DNA from 3 places in the Paenibacillus sp. sg306046 genome. Region 1 is predicted to be linked to each of the others. Evidence: riboswitches for the same ligand, from Rfam matches in the RefSeq annotation. Region 1 holds a riboswitch; each other region holds the start of a gene.
The links. Region 1 has a riboswitch for cobalamin ahead of AC6ROY_RS20950 (ABC transporter substrate-binding protein). Riboswitches for the same ligand answer to the same signal wherever they lie in the genome.
Positions count from the first base shown of each region.

Region 2: linked by a shared signal. The riboswitch ahead of AC6ROY_RS13760 (energy-coupling factor ABC transporter permease) and the one ahead of AC6ROY_RS20950 (ABC transporter substrate-binding protein) in region 1 are both predicted to bind cobalamin.
Region 3: linked by a shared signal. The riboswitch ahead of AC6ROY_RS01650 (ABC transporter substrate-binding protein) and the one ahead of AC6ROY_RS20950 (ABC transporter substrate-binding protein) in region 1 are both predicted to bind cobalamin.

Region 1 covers NZ_JCAMRT010000024.1:30,782-38,228, forward strand. The annotation lists gene AC6ROY_RS20940 (MarR family winged helix-turn-helix transcriptional regulator) at 43-462, shown strand; gene AC6ROY_RS20945 (methyl-accepting chemotaxis protein) at 617-1,540, shown strand; cobalamin riboswitch at 1,594-1,796, shown strand; gene AC6ROY_RS20950 (ABC transporter substrate-binding protein) at 2,126-3,709, shown strand; gene nikB (nickel ABC transporter permease) at 3,706-4,674, shown strand; gene nikC (nickel transporter permease) at 4,667-6,622, shown strand; gene AC6ROY_RS20965 (ABC transporter ATP-binding protein) at 6,606-7,361, shown strand.
Region 2 covers NZ_JCAMRT010000012.1:20,694-28,140, forward strand. The annotation lists gene AC6ROY_RS13745 (energy-coupling factor ABC transporter ATP-binding protein) at 1-117, opposite strand, end outside; gene cbiQ (cobalt ECF transporter T component CbiQ) at 120-878, opposite strand; partial or broken gene AC6ROY_RS13755 (energy-coupling factor ABC transporter substrate-binding protein) at 956-1,234, opposite strand; gene AC6ROY_RS13760 (energy-coupling factor ABC transporter permease) at 1,231-1,998, opposite strand; cobalamin riboswitch at 2,222-2,413, opposite strand; gene AC6ROY_RS13765 (ABC transporter substrate-binding protein) at 2,513-4,135, shown strand; gene AC6ROY_RS13770 (ABC transporter permease) at 4,117-5,175, shown strand; gene AC6ROY_RS13775 (ABC transporter permease) at 5,172-6,080, shown strand; gene AC6ROY_RS13780 (ABC transporter ATP-binding protein) at 6,228-7,151, shown strand; gene AC6ROY_RS13785 (ABC transporter ATP-binding protein) at 7,141-7,447, shown strand, end outside.
Region 3 covers NZ_JCAMRT010000001.1:388,691-396,137, reverse strand. The annotation lists gene AC6ROY_RS01665 (aspartyl-phosphate phosphatase Spo0E family protein) at 1-210, shown strand, start outside; gene AC6ROY_RS01660 (hypothetical protein) at 454-1,125, shown strand; gene AC6ROY_RS01655 (hypothetical protein) at 1,383-1,946, shown strand; cobalamin riboswitch at 2,020-2,235, shown strand; gene AC6ROY_RS01650 (ABC transporter substrate-binding protein) at 2,453-3,478, shown strand; gene AC6ROY_RS01645 (FecCD family ABC transporter permease) at 3,479-4,522, shown strand; gene AC6ROY_RS01640 (ABC transporter ATP-binding protein) at 4,756-5,547, shown strand; gene cobT (nicotinate-nucleotide--dimethylbenzimidazole phosphoribosyltransferase) at 5,540-6,775, shown strand; gene cobU (bifunctional adenosylcobinamide kinase/adenosylcobinamide-phosphate guanylyltransferase) at 6,772-7,317, shown strand; gene cbiB (adenosylcobinamide-phosphate synthase CbiB) at 7,366-7,447, shown strand, end outside.

The DNA of each region.
Region 1 (7,447 bases):
GGTACATTGGAAGTATTCTAATTTGGTGAGAGGGACGGGATCATGCAGCCAGGAAAACTGTCGAAAGAAATATACGAACAGCTTGCCTTATTTCGCTATCGCATCCGCAAATTTATTCGCTTCAGCGAGGAAGCGGCGCGGGCGAAAGGATTAACGCCGCAATACCACCAGCTGATGCTTGCGATCATGGGCTTCCCCGAGCGCGATTATGCGACGCCCAAGGAGCTGGCCGAGCGGCTGCAAATTACTCCGCATGCCTGCATCGAGCTGGTCAAGCGCTGTGAGGGGCTTGAGCTGGTACAGCGATTTCCGAATCCCGAGGATGGGCGCAGCGTATTTGTGCGCTTGACCGAACGCGGGATGACCTTGCTGGAGGAGCTGTCCGAAATTCACCGGGACGAGGTGACCCGGGCAGGCTTGCTGGAATTCCGGTCGCATGAACAGCCGGATACGCAGTCGTAGCCCGCAGCAGCGGCTTGATGATCGTTGCCATCCTTGATCGCCAGCCGGCATCCAGGGCCGGCCGGTCATCTGCGCGGCTGATCAGGAATGCAAGAGCAAGCATATCAACTAAAGCCGACCGCCAACAGAAGCGGCGCAATGAGGAGAGCCAGCCATGTCAGACAAGCAGCAAGGCGCAACGACAAGCACGCAAGTGCTGGAAAATCAGGCTGTATTGGCAGCGATGGAGCAATCGCTTGCCATGATCGAATTTAATTTGCAGGGCGAGGTGCTGTGGGCCAACGCACGGTTTGCCAGCGCCATGGGCTACAAGGTCGAAGAGCTGCCCGGCAAGCTGCACCGGCAGTTTTGCCTGCCGGGGTTCGTCAACAGCCCGGCTTACGAGCGGCTTTGGAGCAACTTGCGTGCAGGCGTCGCCTTTCAGCAGAAAATTGTCCGCGTCGCCAAAAACGGCGCGCAAATTTGGCTGGAAGCGACCTACATGCCGGTACTTGGCCCGAACGGCCAAACGGTGGCCGTGCTGAAGGTAGCGACAGATATCTCGGAGCGGGAGCGGACGGCCGCCGGGCTGACGAGCGAGCTGCAGCGGATGGCGGCGGATCTGCTTGGCCGCACGACGGAAGGGATAAGCCGCAGTCAACGGGTAGCGGCCGTGATGGATCAGGTTGTGAGCGATAACGAGCTGAACAGCAGCGTGTTATCCGATTTGGAGCAAAAAATTCGCTCTATCCGGCGCATCGTGCTGACGATCCGCGAGTTTGCCTCGCAAACGAATCTGCTTGCGCTCAATGCGGCTATCGAGGCTGCGCATGCGAAGGAGCACGGACTCGGCTTTCAAGTCGTAGCCACCGAGGTTCGGAAGCTGGCGGAGCACGTGCAGGCGGCCGCGCAAGAAATTGAAACGTCGATTGCGGGTGTATCCGAGCAGGTCGGCAAGGTGAATGTCAGCTCGCTCAGCTTGCGTGAAGCGATTGTAAGCAGCCAGGGCCAGATTCAGCAGGCGGTGGCCGAATTTGTCAGCATCGGCGAAGCGGCCGGACTGCTTGACGAGCAGACCAAAATCTTAAACCAGATGTAAGCGGCCGGCAATTGCAAATCTATGATTTTCGTGTATGATAGAGCAGTATGTAATTTCATATTGTGGGAATGGGTGCTTTGGCAAATGTAAGAAACGCCAGAGCTTAAAAGGGAAGTTCGGTGCAATGCCGACGCGGTCCCGCCACTGTAACGGAGAAGTCACAGCGATAATGCCACTGGTCCTGGAAAGGATTCGGGAAGGCCGCTGCTGATGTGAATTCCGGAGCCAGGAGACCTGCCTGTTCTGACAACACTGCGTTAACCTACGGAAGATAGGGAAGTGTTAAGAGAAGCGTTGACCTGCCTCGGGAACGCGGCCACTTCTTCATGAATGGCCTTGATCGGGGTTTGCTTACGATAACGCGGGCATCTTTACCTTATTTCTTCGGGTAGAGATGCCTTTTTTGGTCTCTTCACGCCGTAGACGCAAGTTCACAGTGAAATCTAAGGAGGCGTTGCAGCAGGTTATACGGATGAAACGGCAGTACGGCAGCAAAACCATGTTCAACTTTCAACTAACTTCAATCAACTTCGACTAAGTTCAATCAACTGCAACTAACTTCAATGCAACCGGGAGGCATTCGACATGACATCTGATTTACGAAGCTGGAAAACATCCAGATCCATCGCACTAGTACTGATCATCCTGCTGCTGGCGGCTTGCTCCTCCAAGCCGGGCGGCGAAAGCGCTTCGCCTGCTCCATCCGGGGCAAGCTCCACCGAGGCGGCGGCCGAGCAGGTGTTAAAATATGTGACGCTGAATATGCCGCGCTCGCTTGATCCGGTCCATATTGATGCCCAACGGATTACGTCCGACGGCATCGCCGAGCCGCTGGTCATGCTGAATGACGACGGCTCAATCCGACCTTGGCTGGCAAAATCGTGGAAAAACGTCGAGCCGACGTTGTGGGAAATCGAGCTGCAGCCGAATGTGAAGTTTTGGAGCGGTGCGGCAATGGATGCGGCGGCGGTGAAGGCGGCGCTGGAGCGTCACCAGAAGCTGAACAAACGCGGCCCTTCGCAGATCGGCGGCGTGGAATTTACGGTGAAGGACAGCCAGCATCTGCTGATGAAAACGCCGAAGCCTGACCCTAACTTTGTGTTCAAGCTGAATGGCTTTGCGATTCATAATACGGCCGAAGCGGAGCGGCTGGGCGACAAGTTTAATACGCAGGCGGATTTGACCGGCTTTATGAAGCCTGTGCAATTTACGCCGGGCGAGCTGCTGATCTCTGAAGCGTTCTCCGGCTATTGGGGCGAGAAGCCAAAGCTGCAGCGGCTCGAAGCCAGATTGGGCGCGGATGCGCAGGCGCGTTTACTTGCTTTGAAAAACGGCGACGCCGATGCCGATATGAACGTGGAGGTTGAGCAGCGGGTGTCTTATGAGAAGGACACAAAATTCGCTACGTATTTCCCGATCGGCCAGACGACCAATCTGTGGCTGAATATGAAGAAGGTGCCTGCGCTGAAGGACAAGCGGGTTCGCCAGGCGATTAACCTCGCGGTTGACCGCAAGGAGCTGATCGAAGGGGTAAGCCGGGGCTTTGCCGCCAAGGCGACCGGCCATTTCCCGGCTGGCCTGCCGTACGCGATTGCGACCGGAGCCGAGACGGACCGCGCACAAGCGGAAAAGCTGCTGGACGAAGCCGGCTGGGTGAAGGGCGCCGACGGCATCCGCGCCAACAAGGACGGGCAGAAGCTGAAGCTCAGCATGCTCACGTACACGGTGTTCCAGCCGTTGGCCGTCGCGCTGCAGTCGCAGTTCAAAGGCGTGGGCATTGAGATCGTGCTGAACCCGGTCGAAACGACGGCGTCCAACCAGATGATGCTGGATGGCAGCTTTGACACCGCAACGTATTGCTCCTGCGGCACGGCGACCGGCGATATCGGCGGGCAGCTGTATTCGTATTATCATACGGGTGTGGCGTCCAACTACGGCGGCTACAGCAATCCGGAGGTGGACAAGTTGATTGAACAGCTGACGTCCGAATTCGATGCAGGCAAGCAAGTGAAGCTGGCTCAAGAGATTCAAACGCTCGTGCAGCAGGATGTGCCCATTATTTATCTGTTCAACAACACACGCTGGGGCGCCGCTTATACGACGAAGGTGAAAGGGATCGACAGTAACCTGAAAACCAAAATCGTACCCGGCATGTACCTCACAAAATGAAGCTGCTGCGCTACACGGCCATACGGCTGCTGTTGACGGTGCCTGCGCTGTTTGGAATTACGCTGCTTATCTTTGCGTTGATCCGGTTTATTCCGGGCGATCCGGCACGGGCGATTTTGCTGACGATGTTTGATCCAAGCACCAATCTGAGCGATCTGGAGAAGGATGCCGAGGCGCTGCACAAGCAGCTTGGGCTGGATCAGCCGTTTGTCGTCCAGTACGGCTCCTGGCTGTGGAAAATCGCGCGCGGCGATCTCGGCGTATCCTTCCGCAGCAGGACGCCGATTTTGGAGGAGCTGCTGAGCCGGTTCCCGGCTACGCTGGAGCTGGCCGGCGGCGCGCTGCTGATTATGCTGCTGATCGCGATTCCTTCCGGCATCGCCGGTGCGGTGTACCACCGCCAGCTGGCCGATCATGTGACGCGGGTCATCGCGCTGATCGGCGTGTCGGTGCCGAGTTTTTTCCTCGGGCTGGTGCTGATGTACGGGTTCGCCGTTAAGCTCGGCTGGCTGCCGACGATGGGACGGGGCGGAGCCTGGCATCTGCTGCTGCCGGCGCTGACGCTTGGCATCGGTCTGTCCTCCGTGACAGCCAGGCTGCTGCGGACGAGCCTGCTGCAGGTGTTTTCGCAGCGCTATATGATGCTGGCCGAAGCGAAGGGGCTGCGCCGCAGAACCATTTTGTTCAAGCATGCACTGCCGAATGCACTGCTGCCGGTGCTGACCTCGTTTGGACTTATCGTAGGCGGGCTGATCGGCGGGACGGTCATTATTGAAACCGTATTTTCCTGGCCGGGGGTCGGCCGTTATGTCGTGGATGCGATTACCGGGCGGGATTATCCGGTCATTCAGGCCTTTGCGCTGCTGATGGCTGTTGTGTATATTGGGCTGAATCTGATCGTGGACATTGTGTATCGCTGGATGGACCCGCGGGTTCGGCTGGAGCAAGGGGGACCGCATGGATAAACGATTTCGCGGACGTCTGCTGCTTGCGCTGAAATCCGATCCGCTGGCGATTATGCTGTTGGGCGTGATCGTGCTGATCACGGTGATGTCGGTCGGCGCAGCCTGGTTTTCCGACTACGACCCGCTCAAGGTCGATTACAAGCAGGCGCTGCTGCCGCCGTCCAGCGAGCATTGGCTCGGCACGGACAATTACGGCCGGGATGTGCTGTCCCGACTGATGCACGGGGGCCAAGCTTCGCTGGGCGCGTCGCTGCTGGCGGTCAGTCTGATTATTACATTAAGCCTCGTGATCGGGCTTGCAGCCGGTTACTTCGGCGGCTGGGTCGATATGGCGCTTACCCGGCTGATGGATGTGCTGTTTTCGTTCCCGCAGCTTGTGCTGGCGATTGCGCTCGCTTCCATGATGGGACCGGGTCTAACCAGCCTGATGATTGCCGTTGCGGCGGTTTCGTGGCCGTCCTTTGCCCGCATTTTCCGCAGCTTCGTGTTATCGGTGCGCAATGACGTGTACGTGCAGGCAGCCAGAACCTCCGGCATTCCGGCATGGAAAATTATCGGGACGCATATTCTCGGCTCGATTACGGGACCGATGCTTGTATTGGTGACGCTGGATATCGGCAGTATCATTCTCAGCATCGCTTCGATGTCCTTCCTCGGGCTCGGCATTCGCCCGCCGCAGCCGGAGTGGGGAGCCATGCTGAATGAGGGGCGCGCTTACATCGAGGAAGCGCCGTGGCTGTTTCTCGCGCCTGGGCTGACCATTTTCCTGATGGTGCTGGGCACCAATTATTTGGGCGATACGCTGAAAGACGCGCTGGAGCCGCGAACGGCGCAGATGCCGCGTCTGTTCGGCGGCAGAAGAAAGCGGCGCCGGGTGCTGGCAGCGCTGGAGGCGGCGGCAGGTCGGACGGCTGGACCGGAAGCGCAAGCGGAGCTGACGGACGCTGCGGCCGGACGTGCTGCAGCGTCCGCCGAGAAGAGGCAAGGAGCAGCGCCGACGCGAACGGCAGCGTGGCCGCTGGAAGCCTTAACGGCAGAGCGGCAGACGAGAGCGGCTTTGGCGTCGCCGCCGGCAGCCGCTGTGCTGGCAGTCGAAGGCTTGGCGGTCGCCGCCGCCGAAGGCAAGCCAGCCACGCCGAAGCCAATTCTGGAAGCGGTCAGCCTGCAGTTGCGGCCCGGCGAATGTCTCGGGCTGGTCGGTGAAAGCGGCTCTGGCAAAAGCACGCTGGCACTCGCGTTAATGGGCCTGCTGCGCGAGCCGCTTGAGCAGACCGCCGGGACGGTCCGCTTGCTTGGAGCGGATACGGCAGGGTGGGGATGGCACGAATGGCGGAAGGTGCGCGGTCGCCAGCTGGCCTACATTACCCAAGACCCGATGGATTCGCTGAACCCGGTGCTGAAAATCGGCGAGCAGCTGCGCGAATGTATGACGGCCCATCCGGACTTATGGGCTGCGGCGGGCAAGTCCAAGCTCAAGGCGCATGTCCATGAACTGCTCCGTCAGGTTGGCTTGCCGGAAACGGCGGCGGAGCAATATCCGCATCAGCTGAGCGGCGGAATGCGTCAGCGGGTTGTCATTGCGATGGCGATCATCAATGAGCCCGCCGTGATGATCGCGGATGAGCCAACGACCGCGCTGGATGTCAGCACCCAGGCGCGGATCATGGAGCTGCTGGCTCGGCTGCAGCGGGAGCGCCAGGCGGCGATGATATTCATTACGCATGATTTGCGGCTCGTCGCCCAGGTAGCCGACCGGATTTGTGTAATGAAGGAAGGCCGCATCATTGAGCAGGGAACGGTCCGCGAGGTATTTACGAATCCGCAGGAGCCGTACACCCGCCAACTGCTCGCGGCGATTCCGTCCCTTCGCATCCCGGCTGCGGCCGGGGAGGCAAGTGACGCGTACAGAGGAGGAACAGCGGTTGCTGAACGTGGAACGATTGCGTAAAACGTATCAGGGCAAGCAGGTACTGGACGAGATCAGCTTTTCGATCGGGCCAGGGGAAATTGTCGGTCTAATCGGCATGTCCGGCTCCGGCAAAAGCACGCTTGCCCGCTGTATCGTCGGGCTGGAGAGGCCGGATGCGGGCAGCCTGCAGTGGAACGGACGTTCGCTGCAGGAGCGTGCGGTCCGGCGAAGCTCCCATCAGCAGATCCAGATGGTATTCCAGGACCCGCGCAACAGCCTGAATCCCGGCTGGACGGTCCGACGAAGCCTGCTGGAATCCGTCCGCCACTTTCAGCGCAAGCCGGGCGGGGGCAGGCAAGGCTTGGAAGCTGCTCTGATACGCCTGCTGGAGGCCGTCGGCCTGCCCGCTGCCTTCTTGCAGCGGTATCCGCATGAGCTGAGCACGGGCCAATGCCAGCGTGTCTGCATCGCCCGGTCGCTGGCGCCGGAGCCCAAGCTGCTGGTGCTGGACGAATGTCTGTCCGCACTGGATGTATCGGTTCAGGCTCAGATGCTCGTCCTGCTCCGCGAGCTGCATCAGCGCCAAAACATGAGTTATTTGTTTATCTCGCATGACATTGCAGTGGTCGCTTCGCTGTGCCAGCGAGTGATGGTCATGCAGCAAGGCGCCATCGTCGAACAAGCGGAGATCGGGGAGCTTCTTTCCAGCCCCCGGCATCCGTACACTCGCTCGCTGCTTGCGGATACGCCAACGTTTCCGGAGTTTCATATTTCCTGAGCGGACAAGGCTAATGACCTCCGTTCATCTGTCAGCAGCTCATATCCGCCCGCTGTTTTCCCAACGAGCCAAGCTTGCTTGCCGGG
Region 2 (7,447 bases), on a different contig from region 1:
CCCGCAGATGGCGATTTTTTTTCCGGCTGGCAGCAGCAGCTCCAGCCCGTCCAGCGCAGGCAGTGCCGCGCCGGGGTATTGATGCACGAGCTGTCTCGTTTCCAAAATATACGTCATCTTCAGAAAAGCCCCTTCCAGATCAGCCAGCCCTGCAGCGCCAGCAGCGCGGCCAGTCCAAGCGCCGCTTCCCCCAAGAGCCGACGGGGGACCGGACGGCCGCCGCCGAGCGGGGACAGCCGGATGTCCCCGGTAAAGCCGCGGGCAGCCAGCCCGTGCGACAAGCCCCGGTAGCGCTGTATCGTTTTCGCAAACAGACGGCCGACCAGCACCGCAGTATCGCGGATGCGTCCGCGGAAGCCCGTTTGACCGCCGCGCGCTTGCTGCGCCTCGTACAGCTCCTGCGCGGTATCGGCGAATAAAAAGATAAACCGGTACGTGACCAGCATCAGCTCGGTCACCAGCCGGGGGGCCCGCAGCTTGTCCATCACCTGAAACAGGCTGGAAGCCGGCGTCGTCAAAATGAGGAAGGCCAGCACCGAAAAGCAGGCCGCTGTCCGGCACAGCAAGCCTGCCGCACGCGCAAGTCCGCTGCCGGATACATACAGCTGACCGGCGGCCAGATCCAGCTCCAGCACGAGCGCAGGCAGGCTGGCCGCATAAAACAGCAGGGAGACACCGACCAGGGCGGCGTAAAATCGCAGCGGAATGCGGGCGTGGCCGACAATGCCGAACCCCATCCAGACGAACACGGCCGCTTGCACGACTGGGTGGGCGGTGTAGGACACTAAAAAAAGAACGGCTGCGAAGCCGGCCTTCCCCAAGGGGGAGACGGAGCGCAGTCTGTTCGAATACGCATACGCGTCGATCCGGCGAATCATAAATGGGCGGAGTCGGGGCGCTTGCGGTTCTTGCTGCCGCTGGCGGTAGAGTTGGAGCCGGTGGTGGAGTCGTTGGTTTTGCCATGCTGCAGCGACTTGCCGCGCAGCAAGCCGATGACGTAGCCGATCAAGCCCGCGCCGATCGCGGCCTGCAGCGCAAACAGCATGCTTTCGGTTTCGGCCGGCGGCTCGAACCAGGAGGAGAACCACGGCTCATACGACGGAGCCAGTGTGCCGATCATTTCCTCGGCTGCGCCATCGGCGCCGCCGAATTCGCCCTGGACAAAGAGCAGCGGCAGCACGGCCAGCAACACAACGGCAATCAAAATGAGCCAGTTTTGGGTGCTTCTTTTCATTGGGAGCGTCCTCCTTTCATCGCCCGCTGCAGCAGCGACAGCTCCTCGGTGCTGTGCGCCTGCAGCCAGTTCCAGATCAGCACGGTCAGCAGCCCTTCGCTGATCGCCAGCGGAACTTGCGTGATGGCGAAGATGCCGCCAAATTTGGCGAAGGAAGCAAGCATGCCTCCGCTTTCCGCCGGAAAAGCAAGCGCCAGCTGCAGGGATGTGACGACATAGGTGCTCAGATCAGCCAGCGCGGCTGCGGTGAAAATGGCCAGCTTTTGCTTGCCTGTCGCCGCCATCAGCCAGCGGTAGGCCGCATAGCCGACGAATGGACCGGCTACGGCCATCGAGAAGGCGTTGGCGCCCAGCGTCGTCACGCCGCCATGGGCGAGCAGCACCGCCTGGAACATCAGCACAATCGAGCCAAGCACGCTCATCGGCAGCGGACCAAACATGACCGAGCCAAGCCCTGTGCCTGTCGGGTGCGAGCTGCTGCCGGTGACGGACGGAATTTTCAGCGCCGAAAGCACGAACGTAAACGCTCCGGCCAAGCCGAGCATCAGCTTCAGCTCCGGAGTTTCCCGTGTAATGCGGACCAAGGCGCGCAGGCCGAGTATAAAGAAGGGAATAAAAATCGCCCACCAGAAAATCGCCCAGCCCAGAGGCAGAAAGCCTTCCATAATATGCATGGCGCTGGCGGTTTGCGGCTCATTGAGCAGCAAATACAGCGTAAAGCCTGTAATGAGAAGCAGCGTACCGGCCAGCTTCTTCCGTTTCATTGTACATCCTCCGTTTCGTTAAGGAACCTCATAAACAGGAACTGCTAAACATCGACCTTTAACTTACATAAATCGCCCATGCCAAACAAATTACCCATACAAAACACAAATAAGCCAATCCATCTCGGAGTTGGCTGCCGGTACGATAACGTCACAAATAACGATCACTGGCATGCGACCGCTGCTGTGTGGCTCGTACACCTCTCCTTTCCGCGAAGGGTAACGGGTGTGCAGAAGCTAGGTAGGTCTCCTGGCTCCCGGATCAACGCGGCCTCTCGCCTTCCCCGGATCACATATCCGAGTGGCATGCAGAGAGAACGCTTTCCGGTTACAGTGGCGGGACCGCTCGGGAGTTGCACCCGATTCCCTGTTACCCTTTGCTGCTGGCAAAGGCACCTGGCTCTGTAAAGCAAATTTACTTGAAACATATCACAATCTAGTGACTTTGTCTATCGAGTGTGTTACTATTTTTATATTTCATGTTACTTGTATAGAAAAAGGGAGTGGTACGGTCGTGAGGTTTCGTTTTCGTTCATTAGGGTTGGCCGGCTTGATTTGTGCAATCGGGTTAGCCGGATGTACGGCCAAGCCGACGCCGCAGGCGCCGGGGCAAGCGACGGAGAGCAGCTCGGCCGCGCAGCAGGAGCAATTGATGCTCGCTGTAGGGGGAGAACCGGAGACAGGCTTTGATCCGACGACAGGCTGGGGCCGGTATGGCTCGCCGCTTTTCCAGAGCACCTTGTTAAAGCGCGACCATGAGATGAAAATCGGGTATGATCTGGCAACCGGCTATGAGCTGAGTGCGGATGGTCTTGTTTGGACGGTACAGCTGCGCAAGGATGCCAAGTTTTCCGATGGGAAACCTGTAACCTCTGCCGATGTGAAATATACGTTCGAAGCCGCCGGTAAAAGCGGTTCGGCGATTGACCTCACGAACCTTGGGTCGATGGAAACGCCGGATGACTATACGATTCAATTCAAGCTCAAGGAGTCGCAATCAACCTTTGCGCAAATGCTTGTCGCCACGGGCATCGTGCCGAAGCACGCCCATGGCAAGGACTATGCGTCCAAGCCGATCGGGTCCGGCCCGTACAAGCTTGTCCAGTGGGACAAAGGGCAGCAGGTGATCGTCGAGGCAAACCCTGACTATTACGGCGCGAAGCCGTATTTTAAGAAGCTGACGTTTTTGTTTCTGAACGAGGATGCTTCCTATGCGGCGGCGAAGGCGGGCAAGGTGGATATCGCGTATATCCCTGCGGCCTTCAGCAAACAGTCGGTCAGCGGGATGCAGATGGTAGCGGCGCATTCCGTGGATAACCGGGGCATTATGCTCCCTTATGTGAAATCCGGCGGCAAAACGAAGGAGGGCTATCCGATCGGCAACGACGTGACTGCCGAGCTGTCGATCCGTCAGGCGATCAACCGGGCGCTGGACCGCAAGGCGATTGTGCAGGGCGTATTGGAAGGTCACGGGACGCCGGCTTATACGGTCAACGACGGGCTGCCGTGGTTTAACCCGGAGGCGGTTATTCCGGACGCCGATCCTGAAGGAGCGAAAAAGCTGCTGGAGGCGGACGGCTGGAAAGATGCGGACGGCGACGGCGTTCGTGAGAAGGGCGCGCTGAAGGCGCAATTCAGTCTGATTTACCCGGCGAGCGATGTCACACGCCAATCGCTGGCGATTGCGGCGGCCGATATGCTGAAGCCGATCGGCATTCAGGTGAAAGCCGAGGGTAAAAGCTGGGATGAAATTGAAAAGCAGATGCATGCCAATCCGGTCATGTTTGGCTGGGGCAGCCATGATCCGCTCGAAATGTATCATGTCTACAGCGCGAAATATAAAGGGGTTGAATATTTTAATCCGGGGTATTACAGCAATGACACGGTTGAGGCTTATATGACGCAGGCGCTGCGGGCTACGACGGAGAAGGATGCGATGGACTATTGGAAGAAGGCGCAATGGGACGGCAAAACCGGACTGAGCGCCAAGGGTGACGCGCCATGGGCATGGCTCGTTAACATCGACCATCTGTATCTGGTGAAAAACGGTCTGGATATCGGCAAGCAGCCGATTCATCCGCATGGTCACGGCTGGCCGGTTACGGATAACATCGAGCAATGGCGATGGACGAAATAACCCGCCCGGCGGACAAGCCAGAGCGCGGACAGTCGGGCGGTCGCCATGGAGCGACTGCCCGTCTGCTTGCGTACATAGGGCGCAAAGGCTGTCGGCTGGCGCTGCTGCTGGCGGCGGTCAGCGCGATTTCGTTTATGCTGGTCGAATATTCGCCGATTGATCCGATCCAGGCCTATGTGGGCGCGGACCTGCTCAAGGTCGGGCCGGAGCAGCGCGAGGCGATTGCTGTTTATTGGGGCCTGGATCGTCCGCCGCTGGAGCGTTACCTGAACTGGGTGGCGGCGCTGCTGCAGGGAGATTTCGGCGAGTCCATGATGTACCGCAAGCCGGTGCTGGAGGTCATCGGCGAGCGTTTTCTCAGCTCCAGCGCCCTGATGCTGGCGGCCTGGACGCTGTCGGGGCTGGTCGGGTTCGCCGCTGGCGCGCTGGCGGCGATGCGGAAGGATACGTGGCTGGACCGGCTGATTCGCTGGTACTGCTATACGTTGTCCTCTACGCCGACGTTTTGGCTCGGACTGCTGCTGCTGTTGGTGTTCGCCGTCTGGCTCGGCTGGTTTCCTGTCGGCCTCGGTGTTCCTGCGGGGGTGCTGGCGGAGCAGGTTACGTTGTCCGACCGCATCCGGCATATGCTGCTGCCTGCGCTGACGCTGAGCGTGGTCGGCATATCCAGCATCGCGCTGCATACGAGGCAAAAGCTGATTCAGGTGATGGACAGCGACTACGTCTTATTTGCGAGAGCGCGCGGGGAGCGGGGATTCACGCTGTTCTGGCGTCATGGGCTGCGCAATGTGGCGCTGCCTGCGGTGACGCTGCAGTTTACGTCTTTTTCCGAGCTGTTCGGCGGGGCAGTGCTGGCGGAGCAAGTATTTGCTTATCCGGGTTTGGGCCAAGCGACCGTTGAGGCCGGGCTGCGGGGCGATGTGCCGCTGCTGCTCGGCATCGTGCTGTTCAGCGCTACGTTTGTATTTATCGGCAATCTGCTCGCTGATCTGGCATACCGGCTCATTGATCCGCGAATTCGGGAGGAGGCCCGGCTATGAAGCAGAAGCAGAAGCAGACAACAGAGCTTCCGCAGGGCGCACGCGCTGCGCTGGAGCCGCTATCGTCCGCCGGGTTCGCGCCCGGCCGGCTGTATGGCCGTCAACGGGCGCTAAGCTCGGCGATAGCGGCCGGAGGCTTGCTGCTGCTGGTTGCCCTTGGCGCACAGCTGCTGGACAGCGGACAGCTGGTGTCGCAGCTGGAGCTGCGCAATCTTGCGCCGTCCTGGAGTCATCCGTTTGGCACCGACTGGCTGGGGCGGGACATGCTGACACGAACGCTCAAGGGGCTGGCGCTCAGCATCAAGGTCGGCTTGACGGCAGGCGTCGTCAGCGTACTGATTGCCGCGCTGCTTGGACTGGCGGCGGCGACGCTCGGACGGGCGGCGGACCGTGTCGTCAGCTGGCTGATCGACCTGTTTCTCAGCGTGCCGCATCTGGTGACGCTGATTTTGATTGCCTTTGTGCTGAGCGGCGGCGCCAAAGGGGTCATCATCGGCGTAGCGCTCACGCACTGGCCGAGCCTGTCGCGCCTGATCCGGACGGAGGTGCTGCAGCTGCGCTCTGCGGAATATGTGCAAATTTCGCGGCAGCTCGGGCGGTCGCGGGTCTGGATCGCGACCCGCCATATATTTCCCCATCTGGTGCCGCAGCTGCTGGTCGGACTTGTGCTGATCATTCCGCATGCGATTTTGCATGAGGCGGCCGTCACCTTTGTCGGGATGGGCTTATCTCCGCATGAACCGGCGATCGGCATTATTTTGTCGGAGTCGATGAGGTACTTGTCTACAGGCTTGTGGTGGCTGGCTTTATTTCCCGGCTTATGTCTGCTGCTTGTTGTCCGCTGCTTCGATCGTCTCGGCGATAACCTGCGCCTGCTCGTTGACCCGAAGCGGGCGCATGAATGAACCGGCCCGGCTCGAAGCGGCGGCGGCCGTCTACGGCTGCAGGCCGGGGCGTAGCGGGGCGCAGCAGATGCGAAAGGAGCGTTGCTGTAGGAGCAAAAGGAGCGTCGCAGCAGCATCCACACAGCGTCCCGAAAGGAGGGGATTTGCTTGTCTTTACTTGAAGTCGAAGGCTTGTCCGTAGCCTTTATCCAATATACGCGCGGCTTCCGCCAGCGGCAGGTTCAGGCGCTGCGCAGCTTGAGCCTGTCGATCGGGGCCGGTGAAATTGTCGCGGTTGCAGGCTCCAGCGGCTCCGGCAAAAGCTTGCTGGCCCATGCGATATTGGGCATTTTGCCAGCCAATGCCCGCGTTTCGGGCCGTCTCCGCTTTCAGGGCGAGGAGCTGACGGCAGCCCGGCAGCAGGCGCTGCGAGGGCGGGACATCGCGCTTGTCCCGCAATCGGTGCAGTACCTCGATCCGCTGATGCGGGTCGGCCGTCAGGTGCGGGATGCGGTGCGGACCGGCGATCCGGCCGCAGCGCAGCGCAGCATCTTTGAGCGCTACCGGCTGAAGGCGGCCGCAGCGCGGCTGTTTCCGTTCCAGCTGTCGGGCGGCATGGCCCGCCGCGTGCTGGTTTCGACGGCGACGGTCAGCGGCGCGCGGCTCGTCGTTGCCGACGAGCCGACGCCGGGCCTGGACCCGGCCGTCGTCAGCGAAGCGCTGGGCCGCTTCCGCGAGCTGGCCGACGAGGGCTGTGGCGTCATGCTGATCTCGCATGACCTTGAATCGGCGCTGACCGTCGCCGACCGGGTAGCGGTGCTGTATGCCGGCTCGGTGGTGGAGGTCGCCCCGGTCGCTGATTTTACCGGGTCCGGCGAGCGGCTGCGCCACCCGTATACGCAGGCGCTGTGGCGGGCGCTACCGCAACACGGCTTCGTCCCGATCCGCGGCTCTCAGCCTCCGGCTGACGCGCTGCCTCCCGGCTGCGCCTTCGCTCCGCGCTGCGAACGGGCCGACGCAGCTTGTACGGCCGAGCGGCCCGCAGTACGCGAGCTGCGAGAAGGGACGGTGAGCTGCTTCCATGCGACTTGAAGCGAGACAGATCGGATACCGCTACGGGGAGCGTCATCCTTGGCTGCTGCGCGAGGTCAGCCTGCACGTTGAGCCTGGCGAGGTTGTTGGCCTGGTCGGTCCGAGCGGCTGCGGCAAATCGACGCTGGCCCGGCTGCTGGCCGGCTATGAGCGTCCGCCGGAAGGACGGGTGACGCTGGGCGGACAGCCGTTGCCGACAACCGGCTACCGCCCGGTTCAGCTCGTATTCCAGCACCCGGAGAAGGCGGTGAATCCGCGCTGGCGGATGAAGCGCATCCTGGCTGAGGGAGGCGAGC
Region 3 (7,447 bases), on a different contig from region 1:
AACGAAAGCAAAGCCAAGTGGATGTTTGGAAAACGAAATGCAACCTCATCATCTGCGTCCTTAGAAGATGACATTTACCGGCTGCGCAAGGAGCTGGAAGCGCTCGTTCAGGATGGCAGCAGTTTGACTTCTCCCCGAGTGGTCGAGATTAGTATGGAATTGGATATTAAAATCAATGAATATATGAAAGCACACCGTAGAGGCCGCTGAGAAGCGGCTTCTTGCGCGTTGCGGGGAAATGGGACGGTGATGCCGGAACCGGCGTAACAGCTATAGGAAGACTCGTAGAACACTCGATACCGGGAGTGTTTTTTTTGTTGGTTGGGTAAGCTAGGCTGATCCATAGTGAAGAGCCGGCGGTCATACATTCAGCTGATTTTCAGCCAAGTTTCATCGTATGCTCATCTTGATGGATTACAGTAGAGGTAATTCGATGGGGAAAGGTGCGGTTTGATGAAGTCTAACAAGAAGGTATGGATTCCGGCCATTGTGGCGGTTGCGGCAGCGATCGCGCTAGTCGTGTACGTTTACTTCATGTCGGCGCCTCCGGGCGGCGGCGGCATGGGCGGTATGCGACCGCCTGAAGGTGGCGGGGCTGGAGGCGGTGGAGGCGGTATGCGCCCGCCGACAGGCGGCGAAGCGGGACCAGGAGGTATCCAGGCGTGGTTCAAAAACATAGGCACGGTTGCTGTAGGCTTGGGCGCGGTCAGCTTCTCCTGGTTCTGGTTCAAGAAAAAGCTGAAATCTCCGTCGCTGCTGGTGCGAAAAGCGGGGAAGCTGCTGTACGCGGCTCATAAGCTGCTGGGCTGGCTGACGCTGCTGGCCGTTGCAGCTCATGGCGTTTATTTTCTCATTGCGAAGCCGGGGAGCCGTGATATTTATTCCGGCCTGGCCGGATTTGTGATTCTGCTGACGCTCGCCGGGTACGGTCTGTTCCTGAACAAAATTCGCAACAAATGGATGCGGGTGGCGCATCGCACGCTCGGTATATTGTGGGCTCCGATTTTGCTGCTGCATGCGGGTGGATCAGCGATCGTGGCGGTTATAGCGAGTCTGGCGTTATGGGGGGTGGTATGGCTGCTGGAGAAAAACAAGCAGGGCGTCGCGAGGGAAAACACAGCGTGAACATGAAAGCTCGCTGCAGAGCTTTTGCCGGACAGCCTTCGGCTAGTGACAGCAAGCAATCGGTCGGTCGCTTTAAAGGAATAAGCATCCTATCCAAAATAGGCGTGCTTATTCTTTTTTTCAGTTCAGACCGCTCAAGCGCTTTCTGCCGAAATAATTTTGATCCGAAGGAATCCGATATGGTAAGATAGGTCGATGAGAAGGTTAAGCGGATTGCATACTTAGCTGACAAACTTGTCGGATGGAGGGAACGGGTCTTGAGGAAAGGATGCTGGCTGCTCTGTATAGGCTTGCTGCTGGTGCTCGCGGGCTGCGGCGGACCGAAGGCGGATGTGCCGATGTTTATGATCTCGAAAACCGGAATTCCGGGCGAAGTGGCGGAGAAGCTGCAAACGGCGCTTGTTGCCAATGTAGGGGAAACGCCAACCGTGTCGATTTCGGCATCGCCGATGTTTTCAATGGAAAAATTAATCGTTGAAATTGCTGCTGGGGAAAACGGGATCATTGTCGTTCCAGGCGAGCAATTCAAGGGTCTGGGGATGCAGGGAGGCTTCGTGCCGCTGGATGAGCTGGCGAGCGCGGCGGACTTCCCGGACGGAGTGCTGGAGGTTCCGATCGAGGATCGGGACAGCAAGTCTTCGAAGGCGGCGGACAAGCCTGCTCCCAAGCTGGAAAAGCATCTGTATGGCATTCCGCTGGAACAGACGAAGTGGTTTACGGAGCTGAAGCTGAATGGCAAGGATTTGTATGCGTTTATTCCGCAGAATGCGAAGGATATTGAGAAGGCCAAGCTGGTGATGAAGCACATTGCCCAGAAGTAGCGGATCGGCTCGGACCGACGTAATGCGACAAGAGCTTGCGAAGGCTTGGCTGACGGCTATAAACAAATGGTATGACATGAAATACGGCACGGGTGCCCGGAGACGACACGGCAACGGAGAAGTCTTCGGGTTAAAAGGGAAGCCGGTTAAAATCCGGCGCGGTCCCGCCACTGTAATCGGACGATAAGCTCCCCACATGCCACTGTCGGCGCGGCCAGCGACGATGGGAAGGCGGGGAGCCGGCAAGGAGTCCGTAAGTCAGGAGACCTGCCCGCCGCCGGTACGGCTAGTTCCTTTCGAGGAAAGGGAGCGGCAGTGACAAGGCGGTGACTGGTTGGTCGGCGGGTAAAGGATGCCCGAAGACGGACCGGCGCGTAGAAGTCTGTCCTCTGCTCTGGACTTTGGTCCGCAGGCAGAGGTTTTTTTGTCTGGCTTTTGTTGTAAACGGGGGCATGCCAGGGTGGGATCAGCTTAACGAAATGCACAAGGTAGGAGTGAGAATAAGGATGGATCATCTGTTGAAAAAAAGAAGCCGCAAGCTGCTGAACGCTGTGCTGGGCTTGGCGCTCGCGGCAACGCTTGCCGCTTGCGGAGACAAGGCTCCGCCGACCAATGCGCCCAACCCCGGCGTATTGGTCGATCCGCCCAAAGCGGAAAGTGGCGCGCAGCAAGGCGCAGCGCAGACGAAGCGAACCGCTTACCCGCTCAAGGTGACGGATGCGACGGGCAAGGAGTTTGTGTTTGAGAAGGCTCCGGAGCGGATTGCGTCCACTTCGCCGAGCGAGACGGAGATGCTGTTTGCGCTTGGCCTGGGCAGCAAGGTAGTCGGGGTATCCGATTATTGCGATTATCCGGCTGAAGCGAAGAGCAAGCCCAAGCTTGGCAGCATCACGAAGCCCAATGAAGAAGCCTTGATCGGCGCGGGTGCGGACCTGACGCTGACCGGGGTGTCGATGAAGCTGCCGACCGTGGAGAAGCTGCGGGAGCTGAAGGTCAATTTGTTCCAGGTGCAGCCGAAGACGGTTGATGATGTGATGAACAATTTGCTGCTGATGGGGCAAATTTTCGACCGTCAGGCGGAGGCGCAAAAGCTGGTCGATCAGATGAAGGCGGACCGGCAGCAGGTCGTTGACGCGGTGAAGGGGCTGAACCCGGAGGAAAAAAAGAAGGTGCTGATCGAATTTTCTCCAGGCTGGACGGTTGGTTCCGGCGAATTTCTGAGCGAGCTGATCGACATCGCGGGCGGCATCAATGTGTATGCGTCGGAGAAAGGGTATGTCAAGCTGAGCGAGGAGAAGGTTATCGCCGAAAATCCGAAGGTCATTCTTTACCCGCGTAATCTGATTGATGACAGCTCGAAAAAAACGCTGGATCAGCTTATTCGCGAGCGCAGCGGCTGGGAGAAAATCGACGCCGTGAAGGACGGCAGGCTGGCCGGCGTGGATAAGGATACGACAGTTCGTCCCGGTCCGCGAATTACGGAGGGCTTGAAGGAAATTGCCAAGGGCATTTATCCTGAATTGGTGAAGTAAATGAAAAAAAAGCTGATCGGCTGGGGGCTGGCTGCGCTTGGACTGCTGCTGCTTGTCGTTACGATCGCGTTGTCGGTTGGCTCGGTCCGGGTGCCGTTTGTTCATGTCTGGAGCATTCTGCTTCATCACTTCCCAGGCATGGACGGGCGGGTTGAAGCGGCTTGGCCGGCTTCCTCGGAGCAGATCGTCTGGAAGGTGCGGCTGCCCCGGATTGTGCTCGGTATGCTGGTGGGGGCGGCGCTTGGGCTGGCCGGCGCGGCCTTCCAGGGCGTGCTGCGCAATCCGCTGGCTGATCCGTACACGCTGGGCGTGTCCTCGGGAGCGTCCGTCGGCGCTTCCTTTCTTATTTTATTTGGACTGCAATATGCGCTGGGCGAATGGAGCGTGCCTGCGGTTGCCTTCTGCACAGGCGCTGTGTCGCTGCTGCTCGTGCTGCTGCTGGCCCGGACGGACGGGAAGCTGAAGATCGAGACGGTTATTTTATCGGGTGTGGTGCTGCAGGCGTTTTTATCGGCGATCGTGTCCTTGATGGTGTCGATGTCCAAGCAGGTGATTAATGAAATTATTTTTTGGCTGATGGGTAGTCTCGCGTTGCGCGGCTGGTCATATTCGCTGCTGCTGCTCCCGTATTTGGCGGCGGGGCTGCTGCTGCTGCTCGGCTATGGCCGGGCGATGAATTTGTTTGCGCTCGGTGAACGGCAGGCCGCCCATCTGGGGGTGCCGGTGGAGCGGACGAAGCTGGTGGTGCTGGTAGCTTCGACGTTAATTACGGCGGCTGCGGTGTCGGTGGCCGGAGTTGTGGGCTTCGTCGGGCTGCTGGTGCCTCATTTGCTGCGGCTGCTGGTCGGCCCCGATTACCGCTTGCTGCTGCCGCTGTCCGTCATCGGGGGCGCGATTTATGTGCTGCTGGCCGACACGCTGGCCCGGACGCTGCTGGCGCCTACCGAAATTCCGCTTGGTGTCGTAACCGCATTTATGGGCGCTCCGTTTTTCGCGTATTTGTTGAAGCGGCGCAAGCGACTGGCACGTGATCAGGGAGCTTGAGCGGGCAGGCGCACGCGGGGCAATCGGAGCATTAAGCGGCGGTTCATAGTGGTCGTGGTAGCCTGGGCCAGTCAGAGGCAGCCACAAGGAGCAAAAGGGAAGCTACCAGGGGAGCCAAAGGCAGTCGGAGACGGGGAAGCTGGTCAGAAATGAGTAGGCGGACAGAGCGGCTTCGTGTCAATGAAGAGGTTCAGCTGAAGTCCATCAGAGGTGCGAAGGGGGCGGAGGAAGCCGTGATTGAGGTGGCGGTTGAGCGTCTGCAGAAGCGCTACGGGACGCGAGTCGTGCTGGACGGCGTGCAATTTACGGTACGGCCGGGTGAATGGCTATGTATTCTCGGCCCGAACGGCAGCGGCAAGACGACGCTGCTGCAGCTGCTGTCCGGCGTATTGCCGGCCAGCGGCGGTCAGATCACCTTGAACGGTCAGCCGGTTGGAGCCTATTCGCGCAAGGCGCTTGCCCGGCAGATCGCCGTGCTGCAGCAGGATGCGCTTCCTCCGGTCGGATTTACGGTACAGGAAGTGATCGAGATGGGGCGGTATCCCTATCAAAATTGGCTCGGCGACGAACGAGGCGATTCGGCCGGGCTGATCGAGCAGATCATCGGTTCGCTGAAGCTGGAGCCGCTGCGCGATCAGGCCGTGGAGCAGCTGAGCGGCGGCGAACGGCAGCGGGTCGCATTGGGCAAGGCGATGGCGCAGGAGCCGCAATTGCTGCTGCTGGATGAGCCGACAACATTTCTGGATATCGGCTACCAGGTGGAGCTGATGGACAAGGTTCGCCGCTGGCAGCAGGATCGGGGCATGACGGTTATTTCCGTGCTGCATGATCTGAACTTGGCGGCGCAATATGCGGATCGGCTGCTGCTGCTGCATCGCGGAGCTGTCGAGGCCATTGGCGCACCGCAGGAGGTGCTGGAGGCCGATTTGCTGGAGCGTGTCTACGGGACGCGTCCGCATGTGCTGGCTCATCCGGACAGCAGTGTTCCGCAAATTTTAGTAACTGGGGGAAAACAGGATGAGTAGCACGAACTGGAAAGAAGTCGCGTCAGCCATTGTTCCGCTGGACGCTGAGGCTGTGCACAAGGCAGCCGCACGGCTGGACAGCCTGACCAAGCCGCCCGGCAGTCTGGGCCGTCTGGAGGAAACGGCTCGGCAGCTTGCAGGCATTACGGGCGAGCTGACCCCGGATCTGTCGCGGAAGGCCGTCCTTGTGATGGCTGGCGATCATGGCGTGTGCGAGGAAGGCGTCAGCGCGTTCCCGGCCGAGGTGACGCCGCAGATGGTATTGAATTTCCTGAACGGCGGTGCAGCGGTTAATGTGCTGGCGCGTCACGCCGGAGCCGATGTCGTTTGTGTCGATATCGGGGTCAATGCGGACTTGAGCCATCCGGAGCTTGTGTCGCGCAAGGTACGCAAAGGCACAGCCAATATGGCCGTTGGTCCGGCGATGACGAGAGCCGAAGCTGAGGCGGCGATTGCTGTCGGGATCGAACTGGTCGGCGAGCTGGCTGAGCAGGGCTATCGAATGTTTGCGACAGGCGAGATGGGCATCGGGAATACGACGGCCAGCGCAGCGATTTTGACGGTATTGGGACAGACCGATCCGGTTGCGGCCACCGGCCGGGGAACGGGGATTGATGATGACCGTCTGCGGCATAAGCAGCAGGTGATCAGCCGGTCGATTGCGCTGAACAGCCCGGATGCGGGCGACCCGATTGATGTGCTGGCAAAGGTTGGCGGACTCGAAATCGCCGGACTGGTCGGCGTCATTCTTGGAGCGGCCCGCCACCGCTGCCCGGTTGTCATCGACGGGTTTATCTCGTCGGCTGCCGCCTTGCTCGCCGCACGGCTGGCGCCGCTCAGCACATCGTATATGGTCGCTTCGCATTTGTCGCAGGAGCAGGGCCATGCGCGGCTGCTGGAGCAAATCGGGCTGACGCCGATGCTGCGGATGGACATGCGTCTGGGCGAGGGGACGGGTGCGGTGCTCGCATTTCCGCTGATTGAAGCGGCGGTGCGGATTGTGAAGGAAATGGCGACATTTGCCGATGCGGGCGTGTCGCAGGGCTCGGCTGCCGAGGGGACCGAGGCGCAGGCTCGCGGACACGGTCAGGTCGGTCCGGAGGCGGACAGTGAGCAGGGCCAGGCTGGTCTGCATGAGGAAAAGCGCGATGAGGGCGATGCGGAGAGGAACAAGGAGCAGGGACAGTCGGCTCAGGAAGCGGACGAGCGTGCCGCCGGTAAGCCGTGAAGGCGCTGGTGACAGGCGGCGCGCGCAGCGGCAAGAGCTCCTTCGCCGAGCGGTACGCGGCTACGCTGGGTGCTGAAGGCTTGTACATTGCTACGGCGCAAGCCTATGACGAGGAGATGGAGCAGCGGATCGCGCTCCATCGGCAGGAGCGTGAGCAGCGCGGCTACATATGGCGCACGCTCGAAGCGCCGTATGCGCTGGCGGAGACGCTGCGGCAGGCGGACGAGCCGGTTGTGCTTGTGGACTGTCTGACCTTGTGGCTGTCGAACTGGCTGCTGCGGCTGGAGGCGGAGCCGGAGGTGACGACTTTGCTGGAGCGGCAGGTGGATGCGCTGGCGGAGGCGTTTCGGGCGGCCCAGCGGCCGGTTGTGCTCGTGACGAACGAGGTTGGCAGCGGACTGGTGCCGGAGTACAAGCTGGGCCGATTGTTTCGTGACGTATCGGGGCGCATGAACCAGCGTCTGGCACAGGAGGCGGACCAGCTGTTTCTGGTTACGTCCGGTGTTGCGGTGGAGCTGAAAAGCCAGGCTTACCGGTTTTAATTAAATCAGCATTGAACTTACATAGATGGCGAGGGACAGCGCTTGTGGATGTATAGCTGGGAAGAGACGCTGTGGATGGCGCTCGCAGCGATTGTGACCGACTGGATCATCGGCGACCCGGCGTGGAAAT